DNA from 3 places in the Streptomyces sp. NPDC102402 genome. Region 2 is predicted to be linked to each of the others. Evidence: riboswitches for the same ligand, from Rfam matches in the RefSeq annotation. Region 2 holds a riboswitch; each other region holds the start of a gene.
What was found. A riboswitch is a leader RNA that binds a small molecule or an ion and turns the genes downstream of it on or off. The one in region 2 is predicted to bind cobalamin.

Region 1 (4,552 bases), on a different contig from region 2:
GGCAAGGTGCCTGAAGCTTTCGTGGGCGTCGAGCATGACGACGATGTCGCCGTCGTCGTTCGGGAGGCTCTCGGAGAGCCGTCGGCCGGGAGTGATGTGGACCGGCCGGCCGACCCGGTTCAGACTGATGCGGTGCCGGGCCGCCAGAGCGGAGACGCTGCTGATCCCGGGAATCACCTCGTAGGAGAACGCCACCTCCTCGCGGGCCCGGATGTCATCGAGGATCGCGATGGTGCCGTCGTACAACGAGGGGTCACCCCATACAAGGAACGCACCGCACTGCCCCGGGGCCAGTTCTTCGCGAATCAGCTCCTCGCAGACGTCGGCACGCCGACGACGCCAGTCGTGAACCGCGTCGGCATAGCCCGCGACCTGTTCCTGGGAGCGGTCACGCCGGGGATCGTCGGCCTCGACGACGCGATACGGCGTCGTCACGTGCTCATCGAGGATGTCCCGTCGCAACCGGGTGAGGGAGTCCTTCCCGTTGCCCTTGCCCAGAACGAAGAAGACATCCGCTCCGCGCATGGCCTTGACGGCGGCCAACGTCAGATGGTCGGGGTCACCGGCTCCGATGCCGATGACCAGAAGACGCCTGAGCCCGGTACTCATCCGGTGGTGTTCCTCTCATGGGCATCCTGGCCTTCCCGCCGGGGCCGCCGCACCTGGGGTGAGCCGAGGAGCGCTGTGACGACCTCATCGAGGTCGGGGGACTTCTCCACTGCTCGCTGTGCTGCGGCCGGGGCGCCTGAGGGGCGCCCCGGCCTTCGGAGTGTTCCGGTCAGCAGGCGGGCAGTTCGCCTCGGACCGTGCGTGCCGCGGTGACGAGGTTCTCGAGTGACGCCCTGGTCTCGGGCCAGCCTCGGGTCTTGAGGCCGCAGTCGGGGTTGACCCAGAGCCGTTCGGCGGGGATGGCCTTCAGCCCCTTGCGGAGCAGTGCGGCGGCCTCCTCGGCGTCGGGCACGCGCGGCGAGTGGATGTCGTACACGCCGGGACCCGCCTCGCGCGGGTATCCGTGTGCCGCCAGCTCGCGGGCGACCTGCATGTGGGAGCGGGCGGCCTCCAGGCTGATGACGTCGGCGTCCAGGTCGTCGATGGCCTGGACGATGTCGCCGAACTCGGCGTAGCACATGTGGGTGTGGACCTGGGTGTCCGGCCGTACGCCGCTGGTGGTGAGCCGGAACGACTCGGTCGCCCAGGCCAGGTAGGCGGCGTGGTCGGCCGCACGCAGGGGCAGGGTCTCGCGCAGAGCGGGCTCGTCGACCTGGATGACCGAGGTGCCCGCGTGTTCCAGGTCGTTCACTTCGTCGCGCAGTGCGAGTGCGACCTGGCGGGCGGTGTCGCCCAGAGGTTGGTCGTCGCGGACGAAGGACCAGGCGAGCATGGTGACCGGGCCGGTGAGCATGCCCTTGACGGGCCGGCCGGTGAGCGACTGGGCGTACGTCGTCCAGCGCACCGTCATCGGTTCGGGGCGGGAGACGTCGCCGGCCAGGACCGGCGGGCGGACGTAGCGGGTGCCGTAGGACTGGACCCAGCCGTGCTGCGTGGCGAGGTACCCCGTCAGCTGCTCCGCGAAGTACTGCACCATGTCGTTGCGCTCGGGTTCACCGTGGACCAGGACGTCCAGGCCGGTCTTCTCCTGGAAGGCGATGACGTCACCGATCTCGGCCTTGATGCGGTCCTCGTATCCGGCGGTGTCGATGCGTCCGGTCCGCAGGTCCGCGCGGGCGGTGCGCAGTTCGGCGGTCTGCGGGAACGAGCCGATGGTGGTCGTCGGCAGCAGGGGGAGGCCGAGGTGTGCGCGCTGGGCGGCGGCCCGCTCGCCGTAGGGCTGGGAGCGGCGGCCGTCGGTGTCGGTGATCGCGGAGGCCCTGGCCCGTACTGCCGGATCGCGGGTGACAGGAGAGTCGGAGCGGGAGGCGAGGTCGGCGCGGTTGGCGGCGATCTCGGCGGTCACCGCGCCGGTGCCCTGGGACAGCCCCTTGGCCAGGGTGACGATCTCGGCGGTCTTCTGCCGGGCGAAGGCGAGCCAGCGCAGGATCTGCGGGTCGATGTCCTTCTCCGGCGCGGTGTCCAGGGGGACGTGCAGCAGGGAGCAGGACGCGGCTACATCGACCCGGTCGGCGAGGCCGAGGAGCGTGGCGAGGGTGGCCAGGGACTTCTCGTAGTCGTTGATCCAGATGTTGCGTCCGTTGACGACACCGGCGACGAGCCTCTTTCCCGGGAGCCCGCCGACGGCGGCGAGGTCCCGGAGGTTGGCTGCGGCCGCGCCGGTGAAGTCCAGCGCCAGGCCCTCGACCGGGGCCTTCGCCAGAACAGGGAGAGCCTCGCCGAGCCGGTCGAAGTAGGACGCGACGAGCAGCTTGGGGCGGTCGGTGAGGGCGCCGAGGTCCCGGTAGGTGCGTGCGGCGGCGTTCAGCTCGGCGGATGTGCGGTCCTGGACCAGAGCGGGCTCGTCGAGCTGCACCCACTCGGCACCGGCGGCGCGGACATCGGCGAGCACCTCCTCGTACACCGGCAGGAGGCGGTCCAGAAGGGTGAGCGGTTCGAAGTCGGCCGGTGCTCCGGGTGCGGGCTTGGCGAGCAGAAGGTAGGTGACAGGGCCGATGAGCACGGGCCGGGCGGTGTGTCCGAGCGTGAGGGCTTCCTTGAGCTCGGAGACCTGCTTGGAGGAGTCCGCGGTGAAGACGGTGTCCGGGCCGAGCTCGGGCACGAGGTAGTGGTAGTTGGTGTCGAACCACTTGGTCATCTCCAGCGGGGCGACGTCCTGGGTTCCGCGCGCCATCGCGAAGTAGCCGTCGAGAGAGTCGGCGTGGACGGCCTCGCGGTGCCGCTGCGGGACGGCGCCGACCATGACGCTGGTGTCCAGGACGTGGTCGTAGTAGGAGAAGTCTCCTGTGGGGAGCTCATGGATGCCGGCATCCGCCAGTTGCCGCCAGTTGGACCGGCGCAGTCCGGCTGCCGTCTCCTGGAGGGCGGCGGCGGTGATCCGGCCCTTCCAGTAGCCCTCGATGGCCTTCTTCAGTTCCCGGTTCGGGCCCTGGCGGGGGTAGCCGTACACGGTGGCTCGTGCCGCCGCGGCCGCGGGCTTCGCTGTCACGGAAATCTCCTTCGCGAGATGACTCCTTGAGATCCCGGAGACAGGACACGGACGCGAAGGGATGACGCACCGGACGGAACACGTGCACGCCCTCGGCGTGAGGTTCTGCCTGGTATGTACGCCGACCCGCCCACGAGGTCACCGGGATATCCGTACGCGAGTGGTCGCGTACGGGCAACGGGCAGGTCTTCGGACTCGCGGGCACATCTGCCGGGGCAGACTCCTACTGGCCGTCGCTTCCCGGATCCGTCCGGATCCAGTGCTCTTGACGGCGGTCGTTCCCACTCACCGCTGCGGGGCAGTCCCGGATTCCCACCGGGTTCCCTCTTGCGACGCGTCTGCCTGGCGGGCAGGGCGAACCAGCTGCACCGGCCACCATAGAGGGTCGAGCGCTCCTCGGACGTCGCCGTCCAGATCCCCGGGACGTGACGTGAGCCACCGGGGCCGTCCGGCGGGGAGCGCAAGCGGGGCGGGCAGCAGACCACCGTCCGCCGCCCGCCCTCCTCCACAGCACCGCCGAGCCTCTCGGCCCGGCAGCGACCCGGTGTTCCTCAGGCGTGGAACCCGCGACCGATCCCGCCACCTGCCACAACGCCCGTTGCCGACCGGAGGAGATGGCCGCGGCCGTGCCCACTCGGCATCTGTGAGATCGCCCCGCCCCATGCTCACCTCAACGATCCGGGCACGGAGGCCGTCACGTGGGCAGCACGCCCCCTGCGTACCGGCCGCTCTCCGGACTGGAGAGGAACACCCGGCGGCCTGGCAGATCGACTTCCCGGACGACGACGGCAATCTCATCTCCGACCTCGAAGCCCTCTGCCGGACCCGCCGCAGGGCGCCCGTCGATCTCTCTGGACGGGACCAGCCCCAAGATTCCGTCCTCGAGCTCGACGAAGATGCCGATGGGAACCACCTTCGCAACCGTCCCGCGGAATTCCTGGCCACCCACCGTGCGTTCGGCGAAATCCTGGAAGGGGTCGCGCTCCAGTGCCTTCAAGGACAGCCTGGCCTCGGCGTTGTAGGTGTCGAACCCAAGGAACTCGCAGGCGACACGCTGCCCCACCTGAACAACATCGGTGGGATGATCGAAGCGCCGCCAGGACAGTTCGGGGATACCGAGGAACCCGACACCGGGCAGGGTGGGATGATCAGGCCCGTCGTCCAGGGCCACGAAGACCCCGAACCGTTCGACCGCCGCGACGGTGCCGGACAGGATGTCGCCGCAGTGCAGGGACTCCAGGAACGCCCAGAGTTCCGGGCTCTCAGACTGCCGATCCATACCCGCAACCCTGGCACACGACGTCATGTGCCAGCCATGTCCGCAAGCTGAAGCGACCGCCGCGGTCACGCCGTTCGATCCGACGGACCGTGGAAGGCCGGCCGCAGCGATTCACACAGGCCCTGGTGGAACTGCTGTTCCTGGGTGGAGCCGGTCAGCGCGGTGGTGGAGGAGGC
Region 2 (4,552 bases):
TCGCCGCGATCGGCATCGGCGCCCTCGTGCCCGCCGCGATCATGTCGATCGCCGCCGCGAACCTCTTCACCCGCAACATCTACAAGGACTTCATCAAGCCCGACGCCACCCCGGCCCAGGAGACCAAGGTCTCCAAGCTGGTCTCGCTGCTGGTGAAGGTCGGCGCGCTCGCCTTCGTCCTGACCATGGACAAGACGGTCGCGATCAACTTCCAGCTGCTGGGCGGCATCTGGATCCTCCAGACGATGCCGGCGCTGGTGGGCGGCCTGTTCACCCGGTGGTTCCACCGCTGGGCACTGATCGCGGGCTGGGCGGTCGGCATGATCTACGGCACGGTGGCCGCCTACGGCGTCGCCAGCCCGACCCAGAAGCACTTCGGCGGGTCCTCCAAGGAGATCCCGGGTATCGGCGAGATCGGCTACATCGGTCTCACCGCGTTCGTGCTGAACGTCGTCGTGGTGGTCGTGCTGACCTTCGTCCTCAACGCGGTGAAGGCCCCGGCAGGCATCGACGAGACGTCCCCGTCCGACTACACCGCGGACGTGGGCGACCCCGGCGTCCAGGAGAAGCTCCCGCCGGCCACGGTGGGCGCGCCGGGAGGTCACTGACCCACGGCGGCTCCCGAGCCCGAGGAGGCCCCGGCAGGGCGAACAGAACCCCTGCCGGGGCCTCTTCGCGCGACCGGCCCCCGACGGTCCCGGTGCCACGGCCGAATCGGGGGAGCGCCGGTCCGGCACTCTGCGGCACACTGCGCCCATGGACGTATCGATCAGACCGATCCGGGCCACGGAGCACCAGGAGCTGGGCGAGATCACCGCCCAGGCGTATCTCGGTGACGGGCTTCTCGACTTCGGCGCCGAAGATCCCTATCTGGAACAGCTCCGCGCCGTGGACCGCCGGGCGGCCGAGGCCGACGTGCTGGTCGCGGTGGGGGCCGACGGCGACGTGCTGGGCGGTGTCGCCTACGTCCCTCCCGGCAGTCCGTGGGCCGACATCGCCGGGGAGGGCGAGGCGGAGTTCCGGATGCTGGCCGTCTCACCGGCCGCCCGTGGACGGGGAGCGGGCGAGGCGCTCGTACGGGCCTGCGTCGACCGGGCGCGGGCCGCGGGAGGCCTCTCCGGGATCGTCCTGTCGACGCATCCGGCCATGCACGGCGCCCACCGGATCTACCGGCGCCTGGGCTTCGCGCGCTCCCCGGAACGGGACTGGAGCCCACTGCCCGGCCGCCCTCCACTCCTCACGTACCGTCTGGATCTCTGACCTTCGCGACACAAGATGTGGGGGCTTCTTCAATCAGCAGCCCCCACATGTATGCTCGACCTCGCTGTCGTCGCAGGGGAATCCGGTGCGAATCCGGAACTGTCCCGCAACGGTGTGATCGGTGCGCTTTTCCGCACCGCGGAGTCCGAGGACCTGTCGACAGCGCGTCCGGCTCGACCGAACCGGACGACGAGACGTCCGGGCTTCGCGGAGAGCCGGTGGACGCCGCGCACCGTGCTGCCCTCTCCGGGTGCCGTGTCCGGCTGCCCCGTATCCGCAGGCCCTGAGCCCAGCGAGGGATAGCCCCAGTGACCATCGCGCCAGCAGACCCGGTTTCAGCCGCGGAACTCGAAGGCCGCACGACCGACGCGCCCGGGACCGCACTCCTGCGGACCCTGACCGGTCTCACCGCCGATCTGCCCGACACCGACCCCGGACGGGTCGCCGCCGCCGCGCTGCGCGGCCGCAACGCGCGGTCGGACGAGGCAGAGCTGAGGTCGCTGGCCACCGAGGCCGCCGCCGGCCTGATCTCCGAGGACCCGGCCTACTCCCGGCTGGCGGCCCGGCTCCTGACTCTGGCCATCGCGGACGAGGCGGCAGGCCAGGGCGCCGTCTCCTTCTCCGCCTCGGTCGCCGTCGGACACCGCGAGGGCCTGATCGCCGACCGCACGGCCGAGTTCGTCACCCTGCACGCGGACGCGCTGGACGCCCTGGTCGACCAGGCGCTCGCCGACGGAGCGGACGACCGCTTCGGCTACTTCGGGCTGCGGACACTGCACAGCCGGTACCTGCTGCGTCACCCGCTCACCCGTGAGGTCGTCGAGACCCCGCAGCACTTCATGCTGCGTGTGGCCGCCGGGCTCGCCGAGGACACCTCCGAGCACGCCCTGGGCGAAGTCGCCGCGCTGTACGGCCTGATGAGCCGGCTCGACTACCTGCCGTCCTCCCCCACCCTGTTCAACTCCGGCACCCGGCACCCCCAGATGTCCTCCTGCTACCTGCTGGACTCGCCCAAGGACGAGCTGGACTCGATCTACGACCGCTACCACCAGGTGGCACGGCTCTCCAAGCACGCGGGCGGCATCGGTCTGTCGTACTCCCGCATCCGCGCCCGGGGTTCACTCATCCGGGGCACCAACGGGCACTCCAACGGCATCGTCCCGTTCCTGAAGACGCTGGACGCCTCGGTCGCCGCGGTCAACCAGGGCGGCCGGCGCAAGGGCGCGGCAGCCGTGTACCTGGAGACCTGGCACGCGGACATCGAGGAGTTCCTGGAGCTCCGCGACAACACCGGCGAGGACCAGCGGCGCACGCACAACCTCAACCTCGCGCACTGGATCCCGGACGAGTTCATGCGCCGCGTCGACGCGGACACCGAGTGGTCGCTGTTCTCTCCCGCCGCGGTCCCCGAGCTGGTCGACCTGTGGGGCGAGGAGTTCGACGCGGCCTACCGGGCGGCGGAGGCCAGGGGACTGGCCCGCAAGACCATGCCGGCGCGTGAGCTGTACGGCCGGATGATGCGGACGCTCGCGCAGACCGGGCAGGGCTGGATGACGTTCAAGGACGCCTCCAACCGAACGGCGAACCAGACCGCCGAGCCGGGCCGCGTGGTGCACTCCTCGAACCTGTGCACGGAGATCCTGGAGGTCACCGACGACGGCGAGACGGCCGTCTGCAACCTGGGTTCGGTCAACCTGGGCGCCTTCGTCGAAGGCGGCTCGATCGACTGGGAGCGGCTGGACGCCACCGTGCGCACCGCCGTGACCTTCCTGGACCGGGTCGTCGACATCAACTTCTACCCCACCGAGCAGGCCGGGCGCTCCAACGCCCGCTGGCGGCCGGTGGGCCTGGGCGCCATGGGCCTCCAGGACGTCTTCTTCCAGCTGCGCCTGCCCTTCGACTCCCCGGAGGCCCGCGCGCTCTCCACGAAGATCTCCGAGCGGATCATGCTCGCCGCCTACGAGGCGTCCTGCGGCCTCGCGGAGAGGTCCGGCCCGCTGCCCGCCTGGTCCGAGACCCGGGCCGCCCGTGGTGTGCTGCACCCCGACCACTACGACACCGAGCTGAACTGGCCGGAGCGCTGGGACGCCCTGCGCGCCAGGGTCGCGAAGAGCGGGATGCGCAACTCACTGCTGCTCGCCATCGCGCCGACGGCGACGATCGCCTCGATCGCCGGGGTGTACGAGTGCATCGAGCCGCAGGTCTCCAACCTCTTCAAGCGCGAGACGCTCAGCGGCGAGTTTCTCCAGGTCAACGGCTATCTCGTGGCGGAACTGAAGAGGCTCGGCGTCTGGGACGCCCGCACCCGTGAGGCACTGCGCGAGGCGAGCGGCTCCGTCCAGGGCTTCGCCTGGATCCCCGATGACGTGCGGGCGCTGTACCGCACGGCGTGGGAGATCCCGCAGCGCGGCCTGATCGACATGGCGGCGGCCCGTACGCCGTTCCTCGACCAGAGCCAGTCGCTCAACCTGTTCCTGGAGACGCCGACGATCGGCAAGCTCTCCTCGATGTACGCGTACGCCTGGAAGCAGGGGCTGAAGACGACGTACTACCTGCGTTCGCGCCCGGCGACCCGGATCGCCCGCGCGGCGTCGGGCAAGGCCGCCGCCTCCGCCCCCATTCCCGTACAGCAGGCTTCGGCGCCCGACGCGGACGCGATCGCCTGTTCCCTCGAAAACCCCGAGTCCTGCGAGGCCTGCCAGTGATGAGCTCCGACAACGCCAAGAACCTGCTCGACCCGGGCTTCGAACTGACCCTGCGCCCCATGCGCTACCCGGACTTCTACGAGCGCTACCGGGACGCGATCAAGAACACCTGGACGGTGGAGGAGGTCGATCTCCACTCCGACGTCGCCGACCTCGCCAAGCTCTCCCCCGGTGAGCAGCACATGATCGGCCGGCTGGTCGCCTTCTTCGCCACGGGCGACTCGATCGTCTCCAACAACCTGGTGCTGACGCTCTACAAGCACATCAACTCGCCCGAGGCGCGGCTGTACCTGTCGCGTCAGCTGTTCGAGGAGGCCGTGCACGTCCAGTTCTATCTGACGCTGCTCGACACCTATCTGCCCGACCCGGAGGACCGCGCGGCGGCCTTCGACGCGGTCGAGGAGATCCCCTCGATCCGCGAGAAGGCGCAGTTCTGCTTCCGCTGGATGGACTCGGTCGAGAAGATCGAACGCCTGGAGACGAAGGCCGACCGCCGCCGCTTCCTGCTCAACCTGATCTGCTTCGCCGCGTGCATCGAAGGACTGTTCTTCTACGGCGCGTTCGCCTACGTCTACTGGTTCCGCTCG
Region 3 (4,552 bases), on a different contig from region 2:
ACACCGCGAGTCCGGCCCCGCACACCGCGGCGAGCAGCGTGCGGGGCATGCGCAGGTTCCAGATGATGCCGTCCCGGATCGGGCTCAGCCGTGTCCCGCCGACGCCCAGGTGCGAGGCCACCGCTGACCAGACGTCCGGCACCGAGATGCGGGCGGGCCCGATCGTGACGGCGACCGCGACGGACAGGAGCAACAGGGCGGCCCCGGCGCTCCACAGGAGACCGCCTCCCAGGAACCGGGCCCCGCCGGCCGGCCGGACCGCGTGCGGCATCTCCGTGCCCGTGTCCGGGGCGTGCTCGGTCTTCGTCACCCCGCGAGTCCGAACGATCGCAGCCCCGCCGCGACGCGCTCCACGCCCTCCACGGTCCGGACGGTCGGGTTCATCGCCTGACCGCTGAGCAGGACGTACCTCTTGTGCCGGACGGCGTCCATGTTCCTCGTGGCGGGGTTGGACTCCAGGAACTCGATCTTCTTCTCGGCGCTCTCGGCCGTCTGCGACCTGCGGGTCAGGTCTCCGATGACCAGGACGTCGGGGTCGCGGTCGGCGACGGTCTCCCAGTTGATCTGTGGCCATTCCTCGCGCGTGTCGTCGAAGACGTTCTTCGCGCCGACCTCCCCGGTGATGATGCCGGGTGCCCCGCAGCAGCCCGCCATGTAGGGAGCCTCGGAGTTGGCGAACCAGTAGAGGAGGGTGGCGTCCGATGCGTCGATGCCCTCGGTCGCCCTGTCGACGCGGTCCCGGAGACTCGCGACCAGTTTCTCGCCGCGCTCCGGTACGCCGAACACCTTCGCCAGGTCGCGTACTTCGTCGTAGACGGGGCTCATGGTCAGAGGCTCGGTACGGGAGCCGTCGCTGCTGCCCGTGTTGTCCTTGCCCATGCAGTCCGAGGGCGCGAGGTACGTCGGCACGCCCAGCTCATCGAACCGGTCGCGGGACGCCACACCGCCCGTGCCGAGGGTGGATTCGAACGAGGCGCTGACGAAGTCGGGTTCCTCGGCGAGGACCTTCTCGGAGGAGGGCTGGTTCCCGGCGATGCGCGCCACCGCGGACTCGTCCTTCTCCAGGCCTTTCATCACCGGGTCGGTCCACGTCGCGGTGGCGGCGATCCGGTCGGCGAGGCCCAGGGAGAGCAGGATCTCCGTCGATCCCTGGTTGAGGGAGACGGCGCGACGCGGTGCCGCGTCGACGGTCACCGTCCGGCCGCAGTTCTCCAGCGTCACGGGGAAGCCTTCCGCGGAATCCTCCCGCGCGGCGCCGTCGGACGCGCCCCCGTCGGGGCCGCAGGCGGCCAGAAGGACAAGTCCCGTGATGAGCAGGGCTGTTCGGCGTACGGCACTGGCTATGGGCAGCACAGGGTCCCTCGGCGTCTCTGGGCTCATGCGCGGAGCCCGCTACGGAGTTCCGCTCCCCTTCCGGGAGCGGGTGCCAGCAGGTCTTCGGACTCGGGTTCGTCCGGACGGAGCGCCTTCCCGGTGCACCCGTGGGTGTCCCAGTGGCCGTGGCCCCGCCCGTCCCCCTCACCGCTGCGCGTCAGCTCCGGATTCGCACCGGATTCCCTGACTCCACGTGGAGTGTGACTGGCGTCTGCAAGCTATCACGCGTCGCGGCGACGGCTTCGGGAGCCGTCGCCGCGAGGACGGGACCGCCTCGGCCCCTCCGTGCCGGCCGCCCGTCAGGCGGTCAGCGCTCGGGGTGAACCGATTCGCCGCCGTCGACCGGCGGCCTCCCGCTCCGGCGGGCGAGGACGGATGTCGTGCCCCAGTAGGCCAGCAGGACCGCGCGCAGGCCCAGGATCTCCAGGCGCTCCGTCAGACGGCCGCACGCCGTCGGCGCCCTGCGTGCCGGGCTCATCGGGCGCCCGCCGGGGAGGCGTTCCAGGGGCCGGCGGGATCGTCGTACGCGTCCGCGTAGCCCGGTCCGGCGATCGGCCAGTCGGCGAGCAGTTCCTCGGGAAGGGCGAAGGAGTCCGCGAGATCCCGGGCGTGGGTGGCGACGGCCCCGATCAGCTCCTCCCTGCTCTCCGCCAGCGCGTCGACCTGATCGCTCCTCAGAAAACCCGCGGCCAGCAGATCGCCGCTGTTGCGGGCCACCCACTCGACGGCGAACAGCCGCTCCAGCTCGCCCAGCCGCTCTCTGGCTGCCCCCTCGGGCAGCGCGGCGCGGGCGTCGGCGTACGCCTCGGCCGCCTGCCGGTAGGCGTACGCCTCCACCCCGCGCAGAGCGGGGCCCGAGGCCGCGTTCCAGCGTCCGAGGGTGTCGGCGGCGGAGGTCCGCTGCGCGCGCTCCCTGGCACGGGCGAACCAGATGTCCTGGACCCCGGCGAGGAGCCGCCCCAGGAAGCGGGGGTCGGCCAGGTCACCGGGGTGCGGGTCCAGGTCCGGGCCGTCCTCGGCGCAGGGGCCGGCGGCGAAGAGCATGTCGGCCGCCGCCTTCGCGTACAGGGCGATGTTGTCGCCCTCCGCGGTGATGGCCCCTTCCACGCCCGTGACGAGTTCGGTCATGCCGTTGTTCTCCAGCAGCGCCTGCGCGCCGCAGCGTTCACGGCTCTCGACGATCACCTCGCGGGCGCGCCACGTGATCCACGCCTTGGCCACGTCGACGAGTCGCGCCGCGTCCGGCCGCCCCTCCTCGTCCGTACCGGCCTCCCATCGCTCCTGTGCCCTGCGGTACAGCAGGCTCATGGCGAAGACCATGGCCATGGCGGAGGCGAGGGGCCCGTGGTGGGTGCGGTGGGCGTTGACCGGCACCGGCGGGGCACCACGGGTCCCGGAGATCAGCCGGTGACCGCCGTAGCGCACGGCGACCGCCAGAGTGGCACGGGCCGAACCGGCCGCACAGGCGCTCATGGAGATGCGTCCGGGGGTGACCCGGCTGATCGAGGTCAGGAAACGCCGCCGCCTGTCCCCCGGCCCGGTACGGAACTCCCCCTGGTCCTCGCCCGGCTCACCGGATCCCAGCAGGGCGTCACGCCCGACGAACAGCCGGTCGAACGAGGTCAGGCAGTGGTCCACGGGGCTGCCCATCCGGGCCGGGAGCTGCCGAACCCTGACGCCGGGAAGGGGCCGTACGTCATCGGTGAGCGGCACCAGGAAGAGGCGGACGCCGTGGTCGCCGCCGTCGGCGACGAGGCGCGCGGCGACCAGTCCGGACTTGGCCCCGCCCGCCGGGCCGGTGTTGGGCATGAACTTCTGGGCGCCCGCGTTCGGGGTGTGCAGGACGAAGCCGTCCCGTTCACGGTCGTACGTCGCGGTGGTCTCCATGGCCGCCGCGTTGTTGCCGTGCGCCACCTCCGTACAGAGGAAGGTGCCGATGCGCCGCATGGCCAGATAGTCCGACAGGTCGCGGCGGCCGACGCAGTCGTGGTCGAGGAGGCTTCCGAGGAAGAGGTTGTAGTGGATGCCCGCCACGGTGGTCAGCGCGGGGTCCACCGGGCCGAGCCACGCGTGCAGGGCGTCGAGCGCGCGGGGGTCGGAGGCGAGGCGGGCCCCGCTGTCGAGGGAGCGGTTGAGGATCCGCAACCGCTCGTAGGCCAGTTCCAGTCGCTCGTCGGCCGTTCCGCCGGCCGGGCGGCGGAACGGTTCTGTACTGATCAGCCGCTGCCAGAACCCGTGTTCGCGGCGGAATTCCGGACCGAGGAGGACGCCGGTCAGCTGTTCGGCGGTGGACGGTGGGGCGGTGTCGGCAAGGGTCACGGTCATAACGAAATCAACGACCGTGGTGCGGGCGAGGACACCCTGGACGCCCTACCGCTCCGGGACCGGAACGCCGGTCAGAGCGGCCGTCAGCTCCTCCCCGTCGGGAGGCGTCGCACCGGCCCTCGCGACGGTCACGGCGGCCGATGCCACGGCGTGGCGCAGTACGTCCCCCAGCGTGACGGTGTCCAGGCGGCGCAGCCGCGCGCGGGCCCGCGCCCCGAGCAGGCCGTGCGCGGCCAGGGAGTGCAGGGCACCGGACATGAAGGCGTCGCCCGCTCCCACCGTGTCCACGACCTCGACGGGCGGTGCGCCGATGCGCACCGTCGCACCCGGCAGCAGGGCGAGCGCGCCTCCGGCTCCCCGGGTCAGCAGGACGGCCGCCGGACCGGAGCGCAGCCACCGCTCGGCGGCCTTCTCCGGTTCGTCGTCCGGGTACAGCCACCGCAGGTCCTCGTCGCTGGCCTTGACGACATCGCTGAGCGCGACGCAGCTCTCCGCCCTGTGTACGGCGCGGGCCCGGTCCCCCATCAGCGCGGGCCGCACGTTGGGGTCGTAACTGACGGTGGCGTCCGCCCGGAGGGAGCGGACGAGGTCCAGGACGGTGTCCGCACCGGGCTCCAGGGCGGTGGCGACGGACCCGGTGTGGACGTGTTGCGGCGGCTGGGCCGGCTGCTCCACCGGCCCCAGCGTCCAGGCGATCTCGAAGGTGTAGGCGGCGCCGCCCGCGTCGTCGAGGTCCACCGTGGCCGCAGGGGTGGGTGCTCCGCTCCCGTCGGTCAGGACCCGCACTCCGGCCGAGGCCAGGTGGTCCCCGATCAGCCGCCCGTGGGAGTCGGGGCCGAGCTGGGTGATCAGG

Region 1: it holds a riboswitch for cobalamin, as region 2 does, so the genes downstream of both, metE (5-methyltetrahydropteroyltriglutamate--homocysteine S-methyltransferase) here and ACIRJR_RS09085 (ribonucleoside-diphosphate reductase subunit alpha) in region 2, are expected to answer to the same signal.
Region 3: it holds a riboswitch for cobalamin, as region 2 does, so the genes downstream of both, ACIRJR_RS15170 (ABC transporter substrate-binding protein) here and ACIRJR_RS09085 (ribonucleoside-diphosphate reductase subunit alpha) in region 2, are expected to answer to the same signal.

The regions. Positions count from the first base shown of each region.
Region 1 is NZ_JBIWKR010000009.1:244,736-249,287, forward strand. It holds gene cobF (precorrin-6A synthase (deacetylating)) at 1-609, opposite strand, end outside; gene metE (5-methyltetrahydropteroyltriglutamate--homocysteine S-methyltransferase) at 779-3,097, opposite strand; cobalamin riboswitch at 3,260-3,476, opposite strand; gene ACIRJR_RS25665 (S1 RNA-binding domain-containing protein) at 3,792-4,376, opposite strand; partial or broken gene ACIRJR_RS25670 (isocitrate lyase) at 4,502-4,552, opposite strand, start outside.
Region 2 is NZ_JBIWKR010000002.1:916,426-920,977, reverse strand. It holds gene mctP (monocarboxylate uptake permease MctP) at 1-608, shown strand, start outside; gene ACIRJR_RS09090 (GNAT family N-acetyltransferase) at 757-1,260, shown strand; cobalamin riboswitch at 1,300-1,436, shown strand; gene ACIRJR_RS09085 (ribonucleoside-diphosphate reductase subunit alpha) at 1,569-3,965, shown strand; gene ACIRJR_RS09080 (ribonucleotide-diphosphate reductase subunit beta) at 3,965-4,552, shown strand, end outside.
Region 3 is NZ_JBIWKR010000004.1:310,167-314,718, forward strand. It holds gene ACIRJR_RS15165 (FecCD family ABC transporter permease) at 1-271, opposite strand, end outside; gene ACIRJR_RS15170 (ABC transporter substrate-binding protein) at 307-1,380, opposite strand; cobalamin riboswitch at 1,411-1,598, opposite strand; gene ACIRJR_RS15175 (hypothetical protein) at 1,682-1,852, opposite strand; gene ACIRJR_RS15180 (acyl-CoA dehydrogenase) at 1,849-3,699, opposite strand; gene ACIRJR_RS15185 (carbohydrate kinase) at 3,745-4,552, opposite strand, start outside.